DNA from 2 places in the Sanguibacter keddieii DSM 10542 genome. Region 2 is predicted to be linked to the other one. Evidence: riboswitches for the same ligand, from Rfam matches in the RefSeq annotation. Region 2 holds a riboswitch; the other holds the start of a gene.

Region 1 (7,446 bases), 400 kb from region 2:
CACATGGGGAAGGTCGCGCGCGAGCAGGACGTCCAGTTCGTCGCGTCGCCCGGCAACCGCGCCTACCTCGACCAGAAGTACACGGCCGACTTCCCGCTCGGCCTGGACTGGGCGGCGCTCATCGACGTCGAGGACGCCTACGACTGGGACCCCGTCGCCGAGCTCCCCGACATCCCCGCGGAGTCGGTGGTCGGCGTCGAGGCCTGCCTCTGGACGGAGACGCCGCGGTCCTTCGACGACCTCACCATGCTCACCCTGCCGCGGCTGCCCGCCATCGCGTCCGTCGCCTGGGGCTCCCCCAAGGACCTCGGCGCCTTCCGCACGGCGCTCGCCCAGCACGGGCGGTGGTGGGACGAGGACGGTCTCGTGTTCTACCGGTCGACGCAGGTCGACTGGGACTGAGCAGACCCGGTCCTCAGGCCTGAGAGGCCTGGTGCAGGGCGGGCGCGGCGACCGCCACGCTGCGCCCGCCCTGCACCACGGCGACGACCGCGAGCGCCTCGTCGAGCACGACGAGGTCGGCCCGGGCTCCCGGCTCGAGGGCGCCCACGTCCGTGCGCCCGAGCACCCGAGCCGGGGTGGTGGTCAGCGCGGCGACCGCGTCCTCGAAGGGCACCCCGGCCGCGACGGCCCCCTGGAGGGCGTGGTCGAGGGTGAGGGTGCTGCCGGCGATCGCGCCGTCGTCGCGGACCCGCGCGACCCCGTCGAGGACGTCGACGACGAGCGCCCCGAGCAGGTACTCCCCGTCGGCGACCCCGGTCGCCGCCATGGCGTCCGTGACGAGGGCGGTGCGCCGCGGGCCGGCCGACCGTGCGGCGTGCTGGAGCGTGAGCGGGTGCAGGTGCACCCCGTCGGCGATGAGCTCGACGGTGACGCGGTCGTCCTCGAGCAAGGCGAGCACCGGGCCCGGTGCCCGGTGGTGGACCGGCGGCATGGCGTTGAACAGGTGGGTGGCGAGGGTCGCCCCGGCGTCCACCGCGGCGACCGCCGTGGCCGCGTCGGCGTCGGTGTGCCCGATCGCCGCGACAGCACCGTGCTCGACGATGCGGCGGACGGCCTCGAGCCCGCCCGGCAGCTCCGGGGCGATCGTCACGACCGCGACGACCCCCGGCCGCGCACCCAGGAGCAGGTCGACGTCGTCGAGGAGCGGCTCGCGCAGCAGCGCGGGGGCGTGGGCTCCGCGGTGCAGCGGGCTGAGCCACGGGCCCTCGAGGTGCACGCCGGCGAGCTCGCCGCTCTCGACGAGGGGCGCCAGGGCGAGGACCGACGCGTGCAGCTGCTCGAGCGGGGCGGTCACCAGGCTGGCGACGAGCGTCGTGGTCCCGTGCGCCCGGTGCGTGGCGGCGACGACGCGGGCGTCGCCGACGACCGTCGCGGCGTCGTGGCCGGCCCCGAAGGCCGCTCCCCCGCCACCGTGGCAGTGCAGGTCGACGAAGCCCGGGACCACGGTGCGCTCACCGAGGTCGACGTGCTCGGCGGCAGCCCAGGCGGCGTCGGGAGCGCCCTCGCCGACCGCGGCGACGGCACCGTCGACCACCGCGACCCAGCCCGGCCGCAGGGAGATGTGCCCGGTGTGCACGACGGCGGCGCGGTAGACGGTGGGACCGGGCGCGCCGGCGGGGTCTGCGGGTGGGGCGCTCGACATGTCCCCACCCTAGCGACACGCCCTCGTGGCACAGACCCGCCGGACCTCCCAGACCCGTTCTCCTGGGCCGCAGAGACGGTGGGATACCCTCGAGATCACACCACTGGTGCCGGCAGAGAGGGGGTCGACGACGTGTCACCGGAGCTCTCTGTGCCGACGGCGCACGACGACGACCCTCCGGGGGAGCCGAGCCTCGCCGGCGCGGCAGACGGACCGCGCACCCTGGACGTGGGGGCGGGGGTCGAGACGCTCACCGACCAGGGCACGATCGTCGCGCTGCTGGCCGAGCTCATCGCCACCGCGACCACCAGCCTGTGGGGCGCGCACCCGGGTGCTGGCTTCGGACCCGACCACGTGGAGACCTGGTGGGGTCCTGTGTCCGACATGGCGGCTCGCGACGTCGAGGTCCGCACGCTGCTGCAGCACAGCACCCGGGCCCAGACCGCCACGCAGAGCTACGCCGCGCTCGCGCTGCCCGCAGGCGTGCTCATCCGGACCGTCCCGGTGATCGCCGCCCGGACCCTCATCTTCGACGACACCACGGCCCTCGCCACCCGGTTCGTCGAGGGCCGTTCGGAGGGTGCGCTGCTCATCCGGGACCCCGGTCTCGTCGCCTACCTCGCCCGCGGCTACGAGGCGGACTGGGCCCTGGCCCAGGACTTCCCGGCGCTCCTCGACGCCGAGGGGCAGACGGTGGAGATCGACCAGACGGCTCGGACGGTGCTCGCGCTGCTCGCCGACGGCCACAAGGACGAGGTCGTGGCCCGGCGCCTCGGCTGCTCCGTGCGGACCGCCCGGCGCCACGTCTCCTCCCTCATGGAGCTCCTGGACTCCAGCAGCCGGTTCCAGGCGGGTGCGCGGGCGGCCCAGGCAGGCCTGCTCGACTGAGCCCACCGGCACGCGCCGCAGACGCAGCGTGGACTGGGGGTAGAGCCCAGGCGCGCGCGGTGCGACGATGACCGCATGAGCATGCAGAGCAGGCTGGCCGACGGAGAGCACGTCGTCCTGGACCTCCGTACGCACGTCAAGGCGTTGTTCGGCGCGATGGCGCTCTTCGTCGTGCTCCTCGTCGCGGCGGTCGCGCTCGTGGTGCTGCTGCCGGAGAGCTCGGCGCGCGGCTGGCTCCTGCTCGCCGGAGGGGTGGTCCTGCTCGTGCTCCTCGTGGGGTGGGTGCTGCTGCCGTTCCTGCGGTGGACCACGTCGCGGTACACGGTGACCAACCGCCGCCTCATCACGCGCAGCGGCATCATCACGCGCACGGGGCGCGACATCCCGCTCTACCGGATCAACGACGTCTCCTACGAGATGGGCCTGACCGACCGGCTGCTCGGGTGCGGGACGCTCGTGATCTCGGACGCGACCGACAAGGCCGGCGTCACCCTCCACGACGTCCCGCGCGTCGAGAAGGTGCAGGTCACGCTGCACGACCTCCTCTTCACCGCCGACGACGGCACGGACGACGGCGAGCGCCCGCCCCGCGAGCCCCGTCGCGGCGGGCGCTGACCGGGCGCACGGCTCGCGAGCGCGTGACGCCTCCGTCCTGGCTCTCCGTCCGGCGCGGGTGGCACCTGGCACCTAGGGTTGCCCGATGACCGTCGGCACCTCCGCACGAAGACCGTCCACCCTGGTCGCCGGCGACGCCGTCCGCTGGGTCGCAGGCGCGAGCCTCGTCGTCGGCACCGCGCTGTACGGCACCGTCGGCGCGGCGCTGCTCTCCCTCGTCCTGCTGGGCGCGGTGGTCCCGCGGGCGCTCGGCCTGCACGGGGTGCACGACCCCGTGCTCGGGCTGGTGCTGTCTGCTGCGGCGTGGATGGGCCTGCTCGACCTGTACGCGGCCGTCCCGTGGCTCGACCTCGCGGTGCACCTGGTCGCGACGGGGGTCCTCGCCGACCTCGCGTGGCGGACTCTCGTGCGCGTCGGTGCGGTCGCGAGCCCGCGACCCGCTCAGGTCTCCGGTGCGGACCCCTCGACGCCCGCGCGCCCGGCGCTCGGGATCGTCGTGGTCACGACGGCGCTCGGCGTGATGCTCGCCGTCCTGTGGGAGCTCGGCGAGTGGGCGGGGGCGACCTTCGTCGACGGGTCGATCAACGTCGGGTACACCGACACCCTCGGGGACCTCGCCGCCGGCGGGGTCGGCGCGCTCGTCGCCGGCGTCCTCCTCGCGAGGCGCTCGTGAGCACCGCCGAGGGCACCGCCCCGGTCCCGGGGCGCCTGGACATCACCGTGGTCATCCCGGTCAAGGACGACGCCGTGCTCCTCGCACGGTGCCTGGAGGCGCTGGCCCTCCAGACCCGGCGCCCCTTCGAGGTCGTGGTGGTCGACAACGCCTCGACCGACGACAGCGCCGCGGTCGCGCGGGCGGCCGGCGCACGGGTGGTCGTCGAGCCGACCGTCGGGATCCCCGCGGCGGCCTCGCGCGGGTACGACGCGGTCCAGGGCGGGATCATCGCGCGGTGCGACGCCGACACGCTGCCACCCACGGACTGGCTGGACCGCGTGCACCGGTCCTTCGTCGCCGACCGCGAGCTCTCCGCCGTCACCGGTGCGGGGACCTTCTACGACCTTCCCCGCCTGCGCGGGCGCGCGGCACGGGTCTTCTACATGCGCGGGTACTTCTGGGGCATGCGCGCCGCCCTCGGCAACGTGCCGCTGTGGGGGTCCAACATGGCGATCCGGGTCACGACGTGGCACGAGGTCCGCCACCTGGTGCACCGGGACGACCCGACGGTCCACGACGACACCGACCTCAGCTTCCAGCTCGGCGCCAGGGCCCGGGTCCGGTACGACCCGCTCCTCACGGTCGGGGTCTCGGGGCGGACCTTCGCCTCTCCGGCCAGCCTCGGCCGACGGTTCCGCTGGGCGCGACGGACGCTCGAGGTCAACTGGGCCGTCCGCCCGCCGTGGGACAGGTGGGCTGACCGCCTGACCGCTCCACGGGGTGACGCTCCGCGCCAGCTCGCGGGCGGCCCGGTCCCGCTGCAGCTCCCCACGGGCTCGACCCCTCGCCAGGTTCGAGCACAGAAATCCCGCGATGTGGACGGTGTAGACCGGATCGTGGATAGATCGTAGGGTCGTGGCACCATCCAGAGCGGTTGAGAGTCCTGGCTCGACGACGCCGCAGCAACCCCCCACAATGGAAGCCTCCTGAGGGTGCGGGTGCTAACGCCAGGTCCGATGGAGTGAACTCATGACGGCTTCCGACGTACCACCGACCCCTGCCGGGGGCGGTCCGACCACCGCCCCGCCGGGGCGGCACGCGGCGCGCCTGCGCCGCCCCACGCTCTCCTTCGAGCTCATGCCGCCCCGCAACCCCGCGGCGGCACCGAAGTTCTGGAGCACCGTCGACCACCTCGTGGCCGCGCGCCCCGACTTCGTCTCGGTCACCTACGGTGCCGCGGGCGGAGACCGCACCACCGCCCAGACCGTGGTGCGCCGCATCCTCGAGCACGCCCCCGTGCTGCCGATCGCCCACCTCACCTGCGTGGGCGCCTCCCGCGACAACGTGGCCGAGGTCATCGACGAGTTCCTCGCCGAGGGCGTCCGCAGCTTCCTCGCGCTCCGCGGCGACCCCCCGCGCGACCAGCCCGACTGGCAGCCGCACCCCGACGGCGTGAACTCGAGCGACGAGCTCGTGGCGCTCCTGCGCGAGGTCGAGGCCCAGCGCTGCGCCGAGGACCCGTCGTCCGCCCTGCGCTCGGCGGCCCGGCCGCTGACCATCGCCGTCGCGACCTTCCTCGACGGCAACGCGGCAGCGGGCACCACACGGTCCCAGGAGGTGCAGCGCCTGCTCGAGAAGCAGCAGGCCGGCGCCGACTTCGCGATCACCCAGCTGTTCTACGACGCCGACAGCTACGTCGGCTTCGTGGACGAGGCCCGGCGCGCGGGAGTGACCCTCCCGATCCTCGCCGGCCTGCTCCCCATGACCGACCCGGCGCGCCTCGCCCGGGTCGAGACCCTCACGGGCGTCCCCGCCCCGAAGGCTCTCGTCCGCGACCTCGAGTCGCTCACCGACCCGGCCGCCCGGCACGCGCACGGCATCCGTGCGTCCGTCGAGCTCGCCGAGGCGGTCCTCGCAGCCGGAGCCCCGGGCCTGCACATCTACACCTTCAACAAGCACGAAGCCGCACTAGACCTGCTCGAGGGCGTACACCTCGGCGGCGGACCAGCGCACCCGGCAGCAGCCGACGCCGGTCCCGACCTGGCCAGCGGGCCGTGGGTCGGCGCATCCCAACCAACCGCAGCTCTGATCTAGAGGGATGACCCATGACGACACATACTGAGCTCAGCTCTGACCAGCAGAACCCGACCTTTGCCGCTTTCCCGGCAGCGACCATCCTCGGCTACCCCCGCATCGGGCCGCGCCGCGAGCTCAAGAAGGCCGTCGAGTCCTTCTGGGCCGGCCGCATCGACGCCGACCAGCTCGAGGAGACCGCCGCAGCACTGCGGAAGTCGACCCGCGACCGCCTCGTCGCGCTCGGCCTGTCCGCCACGGACGGCTCCGTCCCCGAGACCTTCTCGTACTACGACCAGGTCCTCGACGCCGCGGTGACCGTCGGCGCCGTGCCCGAGCGCTTCGCGACCGAGGGCGACCTCGACCTCGCCGGGTACTTCCGTGCCGCCCGCGGCGAGGGCGACGACGCCCCGCTCGAGATGACCAAGTGGTTCGACACCAACTACCACTACCTCGTGCCCGAGATCGGCCCGTCCACCACGTTCCGCCTCGCCTCCGACCGCGTGGTGCGCCAGTTCGCCGAGGCCCTGGCCGACGGCGTGACGACCCGTCCCGTGCTCGTCGGCCCGGTGACCTTCCTGCTCCTCAGCAAGGCTGCGGACGACGCCCCCGCCGGCTTCGAGCCGCTGTCGCGTCTCGCCGACCTGCTCCCCGTCTACGCCGAGCTGCTCCGGGCGCTGGCCGCCGCCGGGGCTACCTGGGTCCAGCTCGACGAGCCCGGTCTCGTGACCGACACGATCGACGTGCCGCTGGGCGACGTCCTGACGGCCGTCACCGAGGCGTACCGCGTGCTCTCGACCGAGCTGGCCCGTCCCGAGCGTCCGGCCATCCTGCTCGCCGCACCCTTCGGCGACCTCCAGGAGGCCCTCCCGGTCGTGGCCGGGACCGACGTCGAGGCCCTCGCGGTCGACCTCGTCAAGGGTTCTGCGCCCACCTCGCCGGTGCGCGGCCTGGAGTCCAAGACCCTCGTCGGCGGCGTCGTCGACGGGCACAACATCTGGCGCGCCGACCTCTCCGCCAGGCTCGAGGTGCTCGAGGCTCTCGAGGGCCTCGGCGCCGGGGCCGTCGCGGTCGGCACCTCGACGTCGCTCCAGCACGTCCCGCACGACGTGGCCGACGAGCCCGCGCTCGACCCGACGCTCGCGAGCTGGCTCGCCTTCGCCGACCAGAAGGTCGCCGAGGTCGTGACGCTCGCAGAGGGGCTGCGCGAGGGCCGCGAGGCCGTGCACGAGCAGCTGCTCGCCGCGAGCGCCGCCGTCTCCTCGCGCGCCACCGCAGCAGGGGTGTCGGTCGCCGCGGTCCGCGAGCGCACCGCGGCCCTGACCGACGGCGACTTCCACCGCGGCCCGGCGCAGGAGCGTCGTGACGCCCAGCAGGAGCGGCTGGACCTGCCGCTGCTGCCGTCGACGACCATCGGGTCGTTCCCGCAGACCGTCGAGATCCGCAAGGCTCGCGCCGCGCACGCGAAGGGCGAGCTGTCCCTCGAGGCGTACGAGGACGCGATGCGTGCCGAGATCCAGCAGGTCGTGGAGCTGCAGGAGCGGATCGGCATCGACGTGCTGGTGCACGG
Region 2 (7,446 bases):
GTGGTCCCTCGACGCCGGGGCCGGCCGTCGCTACGCCGCGGTGTCGGGCGACCACAACCCGATCCACCTGTCCGCGCTGACCGCGAAGGCTTTCGGGTTCCGGCGGGCGATCGCCCACGGCATGTACACGGCCAGCCGCGCCCTCGCCCAGGTGGGGCCCACCCGCGGCGAGGCCTTCGACTGGACGGTCGACTTCGCGTCGCCCGTGCTGCTCCCGGGGACGGTCGACCTCGCGTTCACGCCGCGCGGGGACGTCCGAGGTGCTGAGGCTGCTGCCCCGGGCGGGTCGGGCCTCTCGGGTGCCTCGGACCACGGCGCTGGCTTCGACTACGTCGGCTGGGATGCTCGCCGGTCCCGTCTGCACCTCTCCGGCTCAGTGGTCCCGCGGGGCTGATCCGGCCAAGCCCGGCACGACCAGACGCAAGGACCGGCCGCTCCGGCACACAGTCATGTCGTGGGGTGCACCAGCGCCTCCGTGACGCAGGGGGCAGTCATGATCTCGACCAGGCAGAAGGGCATCGCCGGTGTGCTCACGCTCGGGCTGGTCCTCGCCGGCTGCGCGGACGGTGGCGCCGTCCTCGCGGCACCGGCCCCCGACCCGCTGGGCGAGCCGCAGCGATACACCACGTCGGCATTCATCATCCAGCAGGGTGACGAACCTCCGGAGCTCTGCCTGAGCACGGTCATGGAGTCCAACCCACCGCAGTGCGGTGGGCCGACGGTCGTCGGCCTCGACTGGGCCGACGTCCCCGACGCCGAGACGGTCATGGGTGTCACCTTCGGCTCGGCCTGGGTGGTCGGGACCTACGCCGACGAGACCTTCACGCTCACCGAACCGGTGAGCAGCGACCCGCCGGCAGGGCACGTCCCGCCCGGCTCGACGCCTCCCACCTACTCCCCGCCCAGCGGCGACGCGCCGTCGGCCGAGGACGGGGAGGCGGCCATGAGCGCTCTCGGCGAGCACGCCACCGAGGTCGGGCTGCTCGTCTGGTCGCCCGACCCGACCACCGGACGGTTCAGCGCGGACGTGATCCGGCTCGACGCCAGCACGGAGGCGCGCATCCACGAGATCCTCGCGTCCTGGTACGAGGCCGACCAGATCGACCTGTACAGCAGGCTGGAGCCTCTCCGCTAGCCCGAACCAGTCGCCTGCGACATACCGGCGGCAGGCCAGCACCCGTGGCAGCCACCTCAGGCTGCGCGGCGCGCCACGGCCGCGAGCGCCGCGGCCCTCCCCGCGCGGGTGGCGCCGATGGTCGACGCACCTGAGCCGTAGCCGGCGAGGAGCACGCGGGGGTCGCGGTCGACGTGGACGCCGTCCGTCGCGATGCCACCGCCGGGCTCGCGCAGGCGCAACTGCGCGAGGTGGTCGACGGCGGGCCGGAAGCCGGTGGCCCAGAGGATGACGTCGGCGCGGACCTCTCCGTCGGGGAACACGACCCCGGTGGGCGTGATCTCGGTGAACATCCCGCGGGAGACGAGCACGCCGTCGTCGATGCCCTGCTGGTAGACGGGCGTGAGCGGAAGGCCGGTGGCACCGACGACGCTCAGGGTGGTCAGGCCGGCGGAGGTCCGCTCGACCACGCGGCGCTCGACGTCGCGCCCCCACTCCTGGTCGAAGGCTCGGTCGTCGAAGACGGGCGGCCGCCGGGTGGCCCAGGTGGTCGTGGTGACCTTGGCGAGCTGCAGCAGGAACTGGACGGCCGAGGCCCCACCGCCGACGACGACCACGTGCTGGCCGCGGAGCTCCTCGGCGGAGACGAAGTCGTGGGTGTGGAGCTGCCGCCCGAGGAAGGTCTCGCGCCCGGGGTACGCGGGCCAGTAGGGCCGCGTCCAGGTGCCGGTGGCGCTGACGACCGTGCGGGTGGTCCACGAGCCTGCGTCGGAGCTGACGACGAGCGGTGAGCCTCGGTCGACACCGCGGTCGTCGACGTCCACGGGCCCGTCGGGCCCCTCGAGCGGGCGGACGTCGCGCACGCGGACCGGTCGGACGACGTCGAGCCCGAAGGTCTCCTCGTAGGTGCCGTAGTAGCGGCTGACCGCGACCGACGCGGGCTCGGTCGGGTCGGGGGCACCGATCGGCAGGCCGGGCAGGTCGTGGATGCCGTGGGCGGCGCCGAGGGTGAGGGAGTCCCAGCGTTCGCGCCAGGCGCCGCCGGGCCCGTCGCTCGAGTCCAGCACGACCATGTGCTCGCCAGGCTCGAGCCCGCTCCGGCGCAGGTGGTAGGCGGCCGACAGCCCGGCCTGCCCTGCCCCGATGACCACGACGTCGTACACCTGCACTCCTTGCTTGAACGTTCAACTGCTAGCGTAACCGCCTCCACCACCCGGATGTTCCCGTCCGCCTCTGGACGACGTGCTGTCAGCCCTCCGTGAGAACCTGGACGCATGCCCACCTCGGAGACCACCGGACACGACAGCGCCCCGAGCAGCACCTCGACAGGATCCGCATCAGCCTTCGCCCCCGAGGCCTACGTCGAGGTCCTCACCTTCGACGGGACGGACCTCAGCGGGATCGACGCGGTCGACTCCCGGATCATCGAGTGCTCCTTCACCGGCACAGACCTCTCCGGCGCCGAGCTCGCCTCGTCCCGTGTGAGCGACTGCACCTTCGACGCGGTCAACGCCTCGACGCTCGACGTCTCCTCAGGCGACTGGCAGGACGTGACGGTCCGCGCGAGCCGGCTCGGCGGGGTCCAGGCCTACGGCTCGCAGTGGTCCCGGGTGACCTTCGAGGGCACCAAGATCGACTACCTCAACCTGCGCGAGGCCCGGCTGACGGACGTGACCTTCACCGACTGCGTCATCGGCGAGCTCGACCTGGCGTCCGTCCGCGGCACCCGGATGAGCTTTGTCGGGACGCGCATCGCCCAGCTCACGCTGTCCCGGGCCACCTTGACCCGCGCGGACCTGCGCGGCGCCGACCTCGGCCAGATCACCGGGATCACCGGCCTCAAGGGCACCACGGTGAGCACCGACCAGTTCCTCGACCTCGCGCCGCTGCTCGCCGCCCACCTGGGCATCTCGATCCAGCCCTGAGGAGGGTCGCCGACACCCCCGGAACGGCTCCGCCCCGGCCGGGTGGACCAGCCGGGGCGGAGTGCCGGGCGGGCTCCAGGAGCGCCCGCGGGGCGAGCACGGCTCGCGAGCCGTGAGACGAGAGGCCGGACGTCAGGCGTCGACCAGCGCACCCACCGGGCGGGCGACACCCTGGGCACCGGACCGTGCACCGGCCTCGGGCGCGGGGCCACAGCCCTCGGCGGCGGCGATGAAGCCGGCCGCAGCGGTCGCGATGAGGCCCGAGAGCCCGCTGCCCTCGGGCAGCGGACGGGGGTCGTCGGCCACGGTCCAGCAGGCGTCGACGATCTCGTAACGGGCCGTCGGGCCGTCGGTGACGTAGCTCTCGAGGGCGGAGACCAGGCGGTCGACCTCTTCCTGCGTGGTCCCGACGCCGACGCTCGCGCGCACCGCCCCCGAGGCGTAGCCGAGGCGGGCAAGGAGCGGGTGGGCGCAGAAGCGACCGTCGCGCACGCCGATGCCGTGCTCGGCCGACAGGTACGCGGCCACGAGGCCCGGGTCGTGCCCGACGACCGAGAAGGTCACCACGCCGACCGGGTCTGCGGCGTCGGCCCAGGCGCGCACCACCTGGACGCCGGGGATCGACTCGAGCCCGGTCACCAGCCGCTCGCGCAGGAACGCCTCGTGCGCCTCGAGCGTGCCGGCGGGCAGCGCCGCGAGGGCGTCGCAGGCAGCGGCCAGTGCGACCGCGCCGACCACGTTGGGCGAGCCGGCCTCGTGGCGGGCCGGGGCGTTCGTCCAGACGACCTCGTCGATGTCGACCTGACGGACGGCGCCGCCTCCGGCGAGGTACGGGGTACCGGCGTCGAGCCAGTCGCGACGGCCCACGAGCGCGCCGGACCCGAAGGGCGCGTAGGTCTTGTGCCCCGAGAACGAGATGTAGTCGACGTCCGTGGCCTCGAGCGAGAACCGGCGGTGCGGGACCAGCTGGGCACCGTCGAGTGCGACCCGCGTCCCGGCGGCGTGGGCGATCGCGACGACCTCGGCGACGGGCAGCAGCTCACCGGTGACGTTCGACGCCCCGGTGAGGGCGAGCAGCGCGTAGGGGGCGCGGGCCAGCTCGTCACGGATCGCCTCGAGCGTCTCGGCGACGGTTGCGGCGCCGTGCAGCACGGTCGCGCCGCCGGCCGACCGCTGCCAGGGCAGCAGGTTGGCGTGGTGCTCGACGTCGAGGACGAGCACCCGGCCCGGGGTGCCGTCGGCGTCGGCCGGGATGCAGCCGGCGAGCAGGTTGAGGGAGTCCGTGGTGTTGCGGGTGACGACGGTGACGTCGTCGCCGCGCGCCCCGACGAAGGCGCCGATCGTCTGGCGCGAGGCCTCGTAGAGGGCCGTCGACACCTGCGAGAGGTACCCGGCGCCGCGGTGCACGGACGCGTAGAGCGGCAGCACCTGGGTCACGCGGTCGGCGACGGCCTGGAGCGCGGGGGCGCTCGCTGCGCAGTCGAGATTGGCGTAGGTGACCGTGCGGCCGTCGACGAGCGGGACGAGGGTGTCCGAGCCGACGACCGGCAGGCAGGACTGGGACTCAGGGGTGGCAGACATGGATCCTCCAGGACGGTGTGGGGATCGACGCACCTGGGTCCGACCGAGTCCCGCGCTTGCCGGAGCCCGTCTGGGTCCGGCCAGGTCGTCACCCGGGGCACCCCACCGCGGAGGAGGGTTGCCGGCCAGCAAACCGGGGTTACGCGCTGGCACTCATGACCTGCGTCAAGGATTGGCGCGCCTCGGCGTCCATGTCAATCAGCGAGCACACTCTGTCTTGCATGCTGGACTGGCTGTCTCATTCTGGCGGTCGGGGGTGATGCTCAGGGGGACAACCATCCAGAGCGGCTGAGTGACCTGGCACGACGACGCCGCAGCAACCCCTCCACGCACCGCGCGTCGGGGCGAGGGTGCTACCGCCAGGACCGATGGAGGATCCTCATGAGCTACGCAGGCGACCTGACCCCCCAGCAGGCGTGGGACCTGCTCGAGTCCACCCCCGACGCCGTCCTCGTGGACGTGCGCACCGTGGGCGAGTGGCAGCAGGTCGGTGTCCCCGACATCGCCGACCTCGACGGCGACCGCGAGGTCGTGTTCGCCGAGTGGGCCACGGCCTTCGGCCCCAACCCGACCTTCGTCGAGCAGCTCACCGAGGCGGGTCTCGCCCCCGGCGACGGCCGCCCGGTGATCTTCCTGTGCCGCTCGGGCAACCGGTCGATCGGCGCAGCCGTCGACGCCACGGCCGCGGGCCTCGGGCCGTCGTACAACGTGCTCGAGGGCTTCGAGGGCGACACCGACCTCTACGGCCAGCGCACCGTGAACGGCTGGCGCCTGCGGGGCCTGCCGAGCACCACCTACACCGCCGGGGAGTGAGCCCCGATGTCGACCGCCCCCGACGCCTCGACCTCCGCCCCTGCCGATGACGGCTCCCCCGCCGTCCGCTCCCTGCGTCCTGCGACGGTCTCCGTCCGCGGCGGCCAGGTGCGCTCGGAGTTCCAGGAGACCTCCGAGCCGATCTACCTCACGCAGGGCTACGTCTACGACCGTGCCGCCGACGCCGAGGCCGCCTTCAAGGGCGAGACCGACCGGTTCATCTACTCCCGGTACGGCAACCCGACGGTCCACATGTTCGAGGAGCGCCTGCGGCTCCTCGACGGTGCCGAGGCCTGCTACGCGACGGCGACCGGCATGTCCGCCGTCTTCACCTCGCTCGCCGCGCTCGTCCGGTCCGGCTCTCGCATCGTCTCGGCCCGCGCACTCTTCGGGTCGACCGTCGTCATCTTCGACGAGATCTTCGCGGACTGGGGTGTGACGGTCGACTACGTGGACGGCCACGAGACCGACCAGTGGGAGGCGGCGCTGGCCACCCAGGCCGACGTCGTGTTCTTCGAGACGCCGTCCAACCCCATGCAGGACATCGTCGACGTCGAGCGGGTCTGCGAGCTCGCGCACGCGGCCGGCGCCGTCGTGGTGCTGGACAACGTGTTCGCGACACCCATCCTCCAGAAGCCCTTCGAGCTCGGCGCGGACGTCGTCGTCTACTCGGCGACCAAGCACATCGACGGGCAGGGCCGGGTGCTCGGCGGCGCGATCCTCGGCTCGACCGAGTACATCGAGGGGCCGGTGCAGAAGTTCATCAGGAACACCGGGCCCTCGCTCAGCGCCTTCAACGCCTGGGTGCTGCTCAAGGGTCTCGAGACCCTGCCGATCCGCGTCGCCGCGCAGACGGCCGCCGCCCTGAAGGTCGCCGAGCACCTCGAGACGCTGCCGGGGATCACCCGGGTGCGCTACCCGTTCCTGCCCTCGCACCCGCAGCACGCGCTCGCCCTCAAGCAGCAGACGGGCGGCGGGACCGTGGTGACCTTCGACCTCGCCGTGCCCGAGGGCACCGACCCGGAGGCCGCCAAGAAGCGCACCTTCGCGTTCCTCGACGCCCTCGAGGTCATCGACATCTCGAACAACCTCGGCGACGCCAAGTCGCTCATCACACACCCGGCGACCACCACCCACCGACGTCTCGGCCCCGAGGGGCGCGCCGCGGTGGGCATCGCGGAGACGACGGTGCGCCTGAGCGTCGGCCTCGAGGACGTGCAGGACCTCATCGACGACGTGGAGATCGCGCTGCAGGCCTGATCCTTCACCCAGAGGCTGGGCCCGTGCGCCAGGGGCCCAGGCGCGGCGGACGATGGTTGACTGGCGTGGTGACCGAGCAGCCCGCACCGCAGTCCGCCGCGCGCCGCGCCGCGTCGAGCACCACCCCGATGACCCGCCTGCTGGTGGGCCTGCTGGTCGGAGCGGCGGGCACCGCGGCCACGGCGGTCCTCGGCGAGCTGCTGGTCGCGCCCCTCGTCGGCTGGGCAGCCGCCGCGCTGGCCTTCACCGCGTGGACCTGGTGGGACGTGTGGACGATGGACCCGTCCGAGACGGCGGCGCACGCCACCCGCGAGGAGCCGACCCGTCGGGTGGCGCACCTCGTCGTGCTCGCGGCGGCGCTCGCGAGCCTCGTCGGGGTCGGCGTCCTGCTGCTCGCCTCTCCGGAGGACCACCGGTCGCAGGTGGTCGCGGCCGTGGTCGCCGTCGTGAGCGTGGTGGTGTCGTGGCTGGCCGTGCACACGCTCTTCGGGCTGCACTACGCGCAGGCGTACTTCTCCGAGCCGGCCGGGGGCATCGACTTCAACCAGGACGACCCGCCCCGCTACTCGGACTTCTTGTACGTGGCCTTCACGATCGGCATGAGCTTCGCGATCTCGGACACGGACGTCAGGACGTCGGAGCTGCGCGCCGCGGTGCTGCGCCACGCGCTGCTGTCGTACCTCTTCGGCTCGGTGATCATCGCGTCGGTGGTCAACCTCGTCGCAGGCCTCTGATGTCACAGGTCTCTGATGT

Evidence for each region. A riboswitch is a leader RNA that binds a small molecule or an ion and turns the genes downstream of it on or off. The one in region 2 is predicted to bind S-adenosylmethionine.
Region 1: another riboswitch for S-adenosylmethionine. It lies ahead of SKED_RS00280 (methylenetetrahydrofolate reductase); the one in region 2 lies ahead of SKED_RS17200 (rhodanese-like domain-containing protein).

What each region holds. Positions count from the first base shown of each region.
Region 1 is NC_013521.1:58,626-66,071, reverse strand. Features, by position in the region: gene SKED_RS00310 (family 20 glycosylhydrolase) at 1-402, shown strand, start outside; gene nagA (N-acetylglucosamine-6-phosphate deacetylase) at 416-1,645, opposite strand; gene SKED_RS00300 (helix-turn-helix transcriptional regulator) at 1,796-2,533, shown strand; gene SKED_RS00295 (PH domain-containing protein) at 2,609-3,148, shown strand; gene SKED_RS00290 (DUF2238 domain-containing protein) at 3,234-3,821, shown strand; gene SKED_RS00285 (glycosyltransferase family 2 protein) at 3,818-4,714, shown strand; SAM riboswitch class I at 4,722-4,826, shown strand; gene SKED_RS00280 (methylenetetrahydrofolate reductase) at 4,833-5,897, shown strand; gene metE (5-methyltetrahydropteroyltriglutamate--homocysteine S-methyltransferase) at 5,909-7,446, shown strand, end outside.
Region 2 is NC_013521.1:3,911,329-3,918,774, forward strand. Features, by position in the region: gene SKED_RS17175 (MaoC/PaaZ C-terminal domain-containing protein) at 1-394, shown strand, start outside; gene SKED_RS17180 (hypothetical protein) at 494-1,135, shown strand; gene SKED_RS17185 (FAD-dependent oxidoreductase) at 1,192-2,277, opposite strand; gene SKED_RS19245 (pentapeptide repeat-containing protein) at 2,389-3,039, shown strand; gene SKED_RS17195 (aminotransferase class V-fold PLP-dependent enzyme) at 3,172-4,620, opposite strand; SAM riboswitch class IV at 4,668-4,781, opposite strand; SAM riboswitch class I at 4,893-4,995, shown strand; gene SKED_RS17200 (rhodanese-like domain-containing protein) at 5,002-5,433, shown strand; gene SKED_RS17205 (O-succinylhomoserine sulfhydrylase) at 5,440-6,693, shown strand; gene SKED_RS17210 (DUF1345 domain-containing protein) at 6,762-7,427, shown strand.